3 regions of the Hwanghaeella sp. LZ110 genome follow, and region 2 is predicted to be linked to each of the others. Evidence: predicted binding sites of a transcription regulator. Region 2 holds the regulator's gene; each other region holds the start of a gene.
The links. Region 2 encodes LexA, which represses DNA repair genes until DNA is damaged. Its sites were predicted from a motif close to ATGTTCTANTTTGGTTC; they were not measured.

Region 1 (3,284 bases), 360 kb from region 2:
GAAGCGGTTGGTCAATTGGCGGGCGGGATTGCGCATGATTTTAATAATGTTCTGACGGCCATTATCGGGTTTTGTGATCTCTTATTGCATCGTCACCAACCCGGAGATCCATCCTTTGCCGATGTCATGCAAATTCAACAGAATGCCAACCGGGCAGCCGGTCTGACCCGCCAATTGCTGGCTTTCTCGCGGCAACAGGCAATTCGCACCCGCGTGGTGGATGTCACGGATATGTTGGCAGAATTGTCCAATCTGTTGCGGCGGCTTCTGGGCGAAACAGTTGAACTGATGATTGTTCACGGCCGCGATTTATGGCCTGTAAAAGGTGATCGTGGTCAATTGGAGCAGGGCATCATAAATCTTGCCGTGAATGCAAGGGATGCTATGGAACGGGGCGGCAGGCTGATTATTCAGACCGATAATTTCGCTGCGGACCGTCCCTATCAGATGCGCGATCAGATCATGCCACCTGGCGATTATGTGATGATCACAGTGACCGACACGGGGTCTGGAATGACACCGGATGTTATGGGGCGGATTTTTGAACCCTTTTTTACCACCAAGGAGGTCGGGCAGGGGACCGGGTTGGGGCTGGCCATGGTTTATGGCAGTATCACCCAAATGGGCGGCTTTATCGTTACCCATTCTGACGGGGCCGGGAAAGGAACGTCTTTCAGTCTTTATTTGCCGCGCGCAACAGAGCTGGAACGTGTTGCTGCAGAGAATGAAGGCCATGCCCAGAACCCTGAAATGCCGACCGTGGATGACACAGGTGGGGAACGAATCCTGCTTGTTGAGGATGAGGATGCCGTCCGGCTCTTCAGTGCGCGGGCGTTACGGTCAAAAGGGTATGAGGTGACAGAAGCCCGTACCGGGGAGGTCGCCCTGGAAATTCTGAAGGATAAGTCCTTTGACCTGTTGGTGACGGATATGGTCATGCCGAAAGTGGATGGCGCGACCCTTATTCGAGAGGCGCGGAAAGAAAATCCTGACCTGCCGGTGATCTGTATGTCGGGCTATACCCGGGAGGCTGTGGCCAATGAGGTGGCGGAATTACCGATGGTGCGGTTCCTGTCCAAACCATTTTCATTGAAGCAGTTGACCGCAAGCGTAAGGGGCGCTCTCGAATCGGGCGACTAAATCCGCTGGGACGGACCACGAATTCCAACCCTTATCAAAAAAATCCAAATGTGAGTCGCTTAAGAACATCCGGGGCACACCAGGAACACAACTACAGGATTTTCTCTTTCTCCTGTGATTTCATATAGATAAAATGAGAATAAAAAAAGAACTTGCGGAAAAGAACAGAACATGTACGGTATCGCCAGTTGCATGAACAACGTGGCTGTGACAGGAAGGATATCGCAATCATGACACAAGCGGCATTGCGCCTCGTGGGCAAGGAAGACATGGACAAGCAGAAAGCATTGGAAGCAGCCTTGAGCCAGATTGAGCGTTCCTTCGGGAAGGGCTCTATCATGAAGCTGGGCCAGCAGGACAGTTTGGACATCGAAGCGATCTCAACGGGGTCTCTGGGTCTTGATATCGCCCTGGGGATCGGGGGCGTTCCGAAAGGGCGCGTCATTGAAGTCTTCGGGCCTGAAAGCTCGGGTAAGACCACGCTGGCCCTGCATATCGTGGCAGAGGCGCAAAAGGCAGGGGGCACCTGTTCCTTCATCGATGCGGAACATGCACTGGATCCGGTTTATGCCCGCAAGCTGGGGGTAAATGTTGATGAATTGCTGATTTCTCAGCCTGATGCCGGGGAACAGGCACTGGAAATCGCCGATACGTTGGTTCGGTCTGGTGCTGTGGATGTTCTGGTCGTCGACTCCGTGGCGGCCCTGGTGCCGCGGGCGGAGTTGGAAGGGGAGATGGGCGACAGCCATGTCGGTCTTCAAGCGCGCCTGATGAGCCAGGCCCTGCGGAAGCTGACCGGATCCATCAAGCGGTCTAATTGTCTGGTTATCTTCATTAATCAGATCCGCATGAAGATTGGTGTGATGTTCGGCAGCCCGGAAACCACGACTGGTGGAAATGCGCTGAAATTCTATGCCTCGGTTCGGCTGGACATTCGTCGCATCGGCCAGATCAAGGATAAGGACACTGTGGTTGGTAACCAGACCCGCGTGAAGGTCGTCAAAAACAAGGTGGCCCCGCCCTTCCGCATGGTTGAATTCGATATCATGTATGGCGAAGGAATTTCCAAAACCGGTGAATTGATTGATCTGGGCGTGAATGCCGGGATTGTTGAAAAATCCGGGGCCTGGTTTTCCTATGAAGGCACGCGCATTGGTCAGGGTCGTGAAAATTCCAAGCGGTTCTTAACGGAAAACCCGGATGTCGCCCAGAAAATTGAATCAGCCATTCGCTCCAATGCAGGTATCTTGTCATCTACAATGTTGGATGGCCCCGACCCGGTAGAGGCGAAAGAGGCGGATTTGTCACCAGACGACGCACCTGAGACGTGATCTGGTCTGTCTGACTTTACAATATGATATGCCTGTTATTCCGACGGTAGGGAGTTCCCTGCCGTCGGTTTCTTTTGTGCCTCAACAGCACTGGTCAGGGCGACAAATTCCGCGACGCTCAATTCCTCGGCCCGACGTGTCGCGGTGATACCGGCTGCCTCCAGCACCGTTTCGGGGGTTGCGACCAGGCTTTTCAGGGATCCCCGCAGCATTTTACGGCGCTGACCGAAGGCGGCCTGGGTCACTTGTTCCAGGGCCGCCATGTCACAGTCAACAGGCGCTGGTTTTTTTGGGATCAAAGAGACCACTGCCGATGACACTTTAGGCGGGGGCGTGAACGCCTGTGGCGGCAGGGTTAAGGAAATCCGGGTATCACAGCGCCAATTGCACAAGACCGACAGGCGCGAATAGGCCTGGTCGCCGGGGCGGGCGACAATCCGCTCTGCCACTTCCTTTTGGAACATCAGTGACAGGCTGGCGATATCCTGTGCCTTGCGTAACCAATTGATTAATAGGGGGGTTGCGATGTTATAGGGCAGATTGGCAACGATCTTCACCGGGCCTGGTCCAAGGGTGGTGTAGTCCATCGCCAGGGCATCGCCCTCGATAAGGCGTAAGCGCCCCTGGGACGCTTGTACCAGGGGGGCAAGTGCCTCCAGACAGCGGCGATCCTTTTCAATAGCAACAACGGAACTGGCCCCCTCACTGATCAGGGCGCGGGTCAAACCGCCCGGGCCAGGGCCAACTTCAATTATGGTTCCGACTGATAAATCGCCGGCACTGCGGGCGATTTTGCTGGTCAGGTTCAGGTCT
Region 2 (3,284 bases):
TTATGATTTCGCCCGTGTGGCCTGGTTTGATCGATTGGGCGCTGTCGGGTTCAGCCTGTCGGATTGGGAAAAGGTTCCGCGCCTTTCAGAACCCGATCTATGGGAAACAGCCCATATAGCGATACAGCAAACCAGAATGGATGTTTCCGCCGCGTTGCAGGCTGCCCTGCCTGGCATACGGGGCGGGGTCATGGCCGCCCTGTTGACCGGGGATCGCGCCGCCGTGCCTGAACCAATTCTGGAAGACCTGCGCCAATCCGGACTGGCCCATCTGCTGGCTATCTCCGGGCTGCATATCGGCATGATCGCCCTGATCGTTTTTGTGACCTTGCGTTTCCTTCTTGCCCTGCGGGAATCTTGGGCACGCGATCGCCCAATCAAAAAATGGGCTGCTTTCGGGGCGTTAATCGCATCTTTTGGCTATCTGTTGCTTTCCGGCGCGACGGTTCCAACCCAACGGGCTTTTCTTATGACCGGCCTTGTTCTGGTGGCAGTGTTGACCGATCGACAGGCGATTTCCATGCGTTTGGTCGCCTTTGCAGCCATGGTGGTGTTGTTGATCGCGCCGGAAGGCCTGATCGGCCCCAGCTTCCAGTTATCTTTTGCCGCCGTGATTGCCCTGGTCGCTGTTTATGAAAGCTATCGATTTGGGGGTGGGAAACAGGATGGGGCGCGCGGATGGAGCAGAAAGGCGGCCTTCTATATGGCAGCGGTGTGCCTGACCACGGTGATCGCCGGGGCGGCGACCGCCCCTTTTGCGATCCATCATTTCGGCAGGATTGCGCATTATTCGGTCCTGGCCAATCTCGTCGCTGTGCCAATTGTCACCTTTTGGGTGATGCCCATGGGGCTGTTGAGCCTGTTGGTGATGCCCTTCGGCCTGGAAGCATGGCCCTTATCGGCGGCGGGATGGGGGATCGATGCGGTGCTGACCATCGCCCATTGGGTCGCGACGTTACCCGGTGCCACTGGACACTTGCCCCCCATGACCGGTTGGGGCCTGATTTGTGTCACGTTGGGCGGGTTATGGGCGGCAATCTGGCGGCATCGGTGGCGATATCTGGGGGCGCCTTTTGTGATCGCCGGATTGGCCTCTCCCCTGTCACAGCCAACGCCTTTGGTGCTGTTCCATGAAACTTCGGATCAGGCTGCGATCATCTGGCAGGGCAAACTATGGGTCCAGTCCACACGGCGCGATAAATTCACCCTGTCGGTTTGGCAGGAAAAGACGGCGCTTCCGCTGGGCGGGGATTGGCAGGATCTGATGGCCTTGCGGGAAACCCCATTGCATTGTGATCCTTTGGGATGCAGCCTGAACATTACCCTGTCAGACGGCCGGGCAGGGGTGTTTGCCTTTACCCAGGACCCAAGGGCGGTTGCCGAAGATTGCCTGCAGGCCGATGTGACCCGGCTGCCCATCGTCCCGCATCCCAGCCTGTGCCGGGAACGCACCGCGATCACTCCCGCCGATCTGTATCGCGATGGCGTGCATGTATTCTATGACAGCAAGCCAGCCCTTGGCGTGGAAACGGTTGAGGCAGCGCGGGGACACAGACCCTGGACCAAATCCGGGTTAACCAGCCAACGGTCCGTGGATTAGTATTTCCGCAGCAAACCGACCAGCCGACCCTGAACATTTACCTGATCGGGGCGATAAATCCTGGTTTCGTAATTCTGGTTGGCGGGTTCCAGGGCGACGCTTTCCCCCTTGCGGCGCAGGCGTTTCAGGGTGACTTCCATCCCTTCAACCAGCGCGACGACAATATCGCCATTGCTGGCATGTTCCGTGCGCTCAATGATTACAGTATCCCCGTCCAGGATTCCGGCATCGATCATCGAATCCCCTTCAACCTCCAGGGCATAATGATCGCCGCGGCCCAACAGGGTGGCGGGCACATCAACCAGCATGGAATGATCGCGCAGCGCCTCAATCGGTGTTCCGGCAGCGATCCGGCCATACAGGGACAATTGAACGGTGTTACCGCCGCCGCGCATCATGGATCGTTTGCTGCCAATTTCCTTCTGGCGCAGCATTTCGACGCGGCGATTGCGGATCGGCAACTGCTCCGGCGTCGAATTCTCAGGCAAGCGCACAACTTCCAAGGCGCGGGCGCGGTTGGGCAGGCGTCGCAGGAATCCACGCTCTTCCAGCCCTGTGATCAGGCGGTGAATCCCAGACTTCGATTTCAGGTCCAATGCCTCTTTCATTTCTTCGAAAGAAGGGGATACCCCCGAAACTTGAAGTTTGTCGTGAATGAACATCAGGAGTTCATATTGTTTCCGGGTCAGCATCTTGTTCTTCTCCTGTTCATGGGGCGCAATGGCGCTCAGACCGTGATTACCTGTTCTATGGACTAATTTTGTTCGCACTCTGTGTCAAGGGGTAAAATTAGAACATATGTTCTCTTTAGCGGGTATATGTTCCCCTAAAAGCTAAGATACCCACCAGAAAACAGCATGATTTCAACCGGTTGCCCCATTACTGCCGGAGGAGCATGTGGCAGGCGTCGCACCAGGCAATCCGCCGCTGCCAGGCGGCGCATCATGGAACTGTCCTGACGCTGAAAAGGCTCCGCCACCAGAAAACCATCCGAATCGCGTCGCAGGGTTGCGCGCATGTAATCTTCCCGCTGATCGTTCTGGCCAAGTTCAACGCCCAAACGCGCTGTTTCGAAGGCCGGGTCTGTATCTTTCATGCCGGCAAGGCGCGCCAGGGCAGACTGTCCAAACAACAGAAAGCAGACCAGCGCAGAGACCGGATTGCCCGGTAACCCCAACATCGGCATTTCGTTTAACAGGCCAAACATCAGGGGCTTGCCGGGTCGCATAGCAATCTTCCAGAAATCCAGCTTCAGGCCGACATCCTGCAACACACTACCGACCAGATCATGCTTACCGACCGAGGCGCCCCCCGTCGTCAACAGCAGGTCATGACCGGCCGCATGATGGGCCAGGGCTTTCAGCGCCTCTGGATCATCCGCCGCAATGGGCAGCAGGGTTGGCACCCCGCCTGCCGCCGTAATCGCAGCCGCCAGGGCGGGTCCATTGGAACTGACAATCTGATTGGGTCCCAGCGGATCGCCCGGCATGGCAATTTCATTTCCCGTCGAGAGGATCGCAATGCGGGGTTTACGATATACCGACAGCCAGGGAATGTTCATTCCGGCGATTGTGCCAATATCCCGCGCGGTCAGGCGATAGCCTGCGGGTATTAACTCATCACCTTGGGCAAAATCCAACCCGGCCTTGCGCACATAGGTGCCTATCCGCGCGCCTTCCCGGAT
Region 3 (3,284 bases), on a different contig from region 2:
AGACATCCTTGAAGGCCTGAAAGGAAATTTCAGCAGGCAGATTAATGGTCTTGGATATCGAACTGTCGATAAACCGCTGCGCGACGGCCTGGATTGCCAGGTGATCCTCCGGCTGCAGGGCCTGTGCGTCGACGAAATAGTCCGGCAACTCACTCTCTGCACCGAACAAGTCCCGATACAGGCGATAGGCATAGTCCACAACCTCGTGACTTTCCCGACTGCCATCGGGTGCAAGGACCTTGCGATGGGCGCGAAAGGAAAAGGCAGGCTCGATCCCCGATGACACATTCTCCGCCACCAGGGAAATCGTGCCGGTCGGCGCGATGGACGTGACCAGCGCATTCCGGATACCATAGCGCCCGATATCCTTGCGAATATCCTCTGGCAATTCCGCGATGCTTTCCCCGGCCAGATAGGGTTCCGCCTGAAACAATGGGAATGCACCCTTTTCCCCCGCCAGATCAATTGAGGCGCGATAGGCTGCATCGCGCAGGCTGGCCAACCATTGTTCCGTTAATTTCAAGGAATCCGCACTGCCATAGCGCGTGCGGCACATCATCAGGGCATCTGCCAGACCGGTCACGCCCAGGCCAATACGCCGTTTCGCCATCGCTTCCTGCCGTTGCGCATCCATTGGAAAACGCGACAGGTCGATCACATTATCCATCATCCGAACCGCGATGGTCGCCAGTTCCGCCAAAGCATTCACATCCAGATGCGCCGCTTCCGTAAACGGTTGTTGGATCAAACGCGCCAGGTTAATCGACCCCAGCAGGCACGCGCCATAGGGGGGCAAAGGCTGCTCTCCACAGGGATTGGTCGCCTGAATCGTCTCACAATAATGCAGATTGTTGCGGGCATTGATACGATCGATGAAAATGACGCCAGGCTCCGCATGGTCATAGGTGGACCGCATGATCTTGTCCCACAGATCCCGCGCCTTAACAGTCCGGATCACAGCGCCACCGAATACAAGATCCCAGGGCCCATCGGCGGCAACGGCCTCCATAAAGGCATCACTGGCCAGAACCGACATGTTGAAATTGGTCAGCTTCCCAGCCGTGCGCTTGGCAGCGATAAATTCCTCAACATCAGGATGATCGCACCGCATCGTCGCCATCATGGCGCCCCGGCGATAACCGGCGCTCATAATCGTGCGACACATAGAATCCCAGACTTCCATAAAAGACACCGGACCCGACGCATCGGACCCGACGCCTTTAACCAATGCCCCCCGCGGGCGCAGCGTGGAAAAATCATAACCGATCCCGCCGCCATGCTGCAGCGTCACCGCCGCTTCTTTCAGATGGTCAAAAATGCCGACCATATTGTCTGGAATCGTGCCCATCACGAAGCAGTTGAACAGCGTTACCTCACGTTCGGTCCCGGCCCCGGCCAGAATCCGCCCGGCGGGCAGAAACTTAAAATCTGCCATCGCTTCATAGAAGCGCGGCTCCCATATCGAAGGGTCTTTTTCCACTGACGCCAAGGCCTTAGCCACCCGATGCCAGGTATCCTGTAACGTTTTGTCCACAGGCGTCCCATCCGGCTTTTTCAGCCGGTATTTCATATCCCAGATACGCTTGGAAAAAGTACTAAATTCCAAATGGTTATCCTCGTTTGGATCGTTCTGAGATTGGTGTGAAATTGGCTACAGGCATTTCCAATTTCCGCCTAACTATCAGATATATAATGACTTTTTTATTATAACGCGCAAATGCGATTCAAGTCAATCGATGTTCTGTTTTTGTTTGATGACAGTCAATTCAAGAGATCTTGGGCGATAATTTGGATAAGATTTTGAAATCAAAGAAGTTCGGGCAATTCATGCTGCCCTGTGAAACACTCCACAAAGTTATCCACAGGTTTCTTCACCGATCCGTTTGCACTCTGATTCTATTACATTTTCCAGCCTGTCCATAAAGCTTTGCCGGTCAAGACCAGGCGGTATGGCAGGCAGGATGGAAACAGTGATCGTGCCCGCCCGCTTCAGGAAACTGTTGCGCCGCCAGCGCATCCCCGAATCCAGCGCAATCGGGATCACCGGAACATTCAACGCGCGATACAGGGCATAAACGCCCGGGTGATAGGGCGCGGTCACCCCCGGCGCAACGCGTGTCCCCTGTGGATAGATAACGACCGAATAGCCATCTTTGATGACGGCGCGCCCCTGCAGCACCATGCTGCGCATAGCCGAAGCCCCGGCGGCGCGATCAACGGCGATCATGCGCATTTTGGAAAGATACCAGCCAAAGAACGGAACTGATTTCAGTTCCTGCTTTAGGACAAAGACCGGCTTTGGCAGAATATGGCTGAACGCCATCGTTTCCCAGGCCGATTGATGTTTGGACGCATAAATCGCAGGGCCGTCGGCCAGAGCCGCCCCTTCGGCATAAACCACCCGATATTTTATCCCGGCAAACAGCCAGGCACAGGCCACACCATAAAATATCCAGAACCGAAAGAACGGTCGCCCGATCCATTCAGGCAACAGGATCAAGGGCAGATAAAGAAATCCGATAACAATCGTTCCGCCGTAAAAAGCAAATCCAAACAACAGCGACCGCAAAACCGTCATAGTCTCTCCTCCGGGCCGAGCACCAATTCCCGAAGGGTTTGACGAATCCAGACCAGAATAAATTTCGTATATTCTCCCGCGATCAGGGCTGCCGTGCCTGGATAGCGGTACCACCTTTCATGTTTCACATGATCAGGGGAAACGGGATGCGGAACAATCTTAATTCCCGGCATCACAGCGCGAAATTCCAGCAAACTGCGCGGCATATGATAGCCAGCCGTCACCAGTCGAATAGAATGAATTCCAGCCTCCTTAACCCAGGCGGCCGTTTCCTGGGCATTGCCATCGGTGTCCACCGCGTCATGCCCTAAAATGATGCAACATTGCAGTCGATCCGGCGCGCGCTTTTGAATGCGCAGCAATTCTGCGACATCCACGCCACGATGCACCCCGGACACGAACAATCTGTCAGCCGCCTTTGCCTCCAACAGTTCGATGCCCGCCTCCAGCCGCAGCGTGCCGCCGGTCAACACAACAATGGCATCTGTCTTTTCCGATAGGGGAGCCGGGGTTTCCGGGATCGTGCTGGCAAAAACGACAAAGCCCAGCGCCCAGCCCGTCGCCAGCACTGCGACAAGTAGCAATCCAATTGGGTAGCGCCGCTTTCGGCTGTCCCTTCGTCGTGCCATCGCGCGGCCTCCTAGACCATCCGCGCCAGCGCCCGCATCACTGTGATGCGCGCCGCAATCATCGCGATCAGGGCTGT

Region 1: the regulator LexA is predicted to act here: its motif matches at 1,278-1,294, upstream of recA (recombinase RecA).
Region 3: the regulator LexA is predicted to act here: its motif matches at 1,737-1,753, upstream of ACOSDM_RS15995 (adenosylcobalamin-dependent ribonucleoside-diphosphate reductase).

The regions. Positions count from the first base shown of each region.
Region 1 is NZ_JBLZHT010000003.1:94,099-97,382, forward strand. Features, by position in the region: gene ACOSDM_RS06730 (response regulator) at 1-1,140, shown strand, start outside; gene recA (recombinase RecA) at 1,371-2,471, shown strand; gene rsmA (16S rRNA (adenine(1518)-N(6)/adenine(1519)-N(6))-dimethyltransferase RsmA) at 2,507-3,284, opposite strand, start outside.
Region 2 is NZ_JBLZHT010000003.1:455,945-459,228, reverse strand. Features, by position in the region: gene ACOSDM_RS08420 (ComEC/Rec2 family competence protein) at 1-1,600, shown strand, start outside; gene lexA (transcriptional repressor LexA) at 1,597-2,292, opposite strand; gene glp (gephyrin-like molybdotransferase Glp) at 2,427-3,284, opposite strand, start outside.
Region 3 is NZ_JBLZHT010000008.1:120,030-123,313, reverse strand. Features, by position in the region: gene ACOSDM_RS15995 (adenosylcobalamin-dependent ribonucleoside-diphosphate reductase) at 1-1,606, opposite strand, end outside; gene ACOSDM_RS15990 (lysophospholipid acyltransferase family protein) at 1,856-2,578, opposite strand; gene ACOSDM_RS15985 (YdcF family protein) at 2,575-3,207, opposite strand; gene ACOSDM_RS15980 (cell division protein FtsX) at 3,219-3,284, opposite strand, start outside.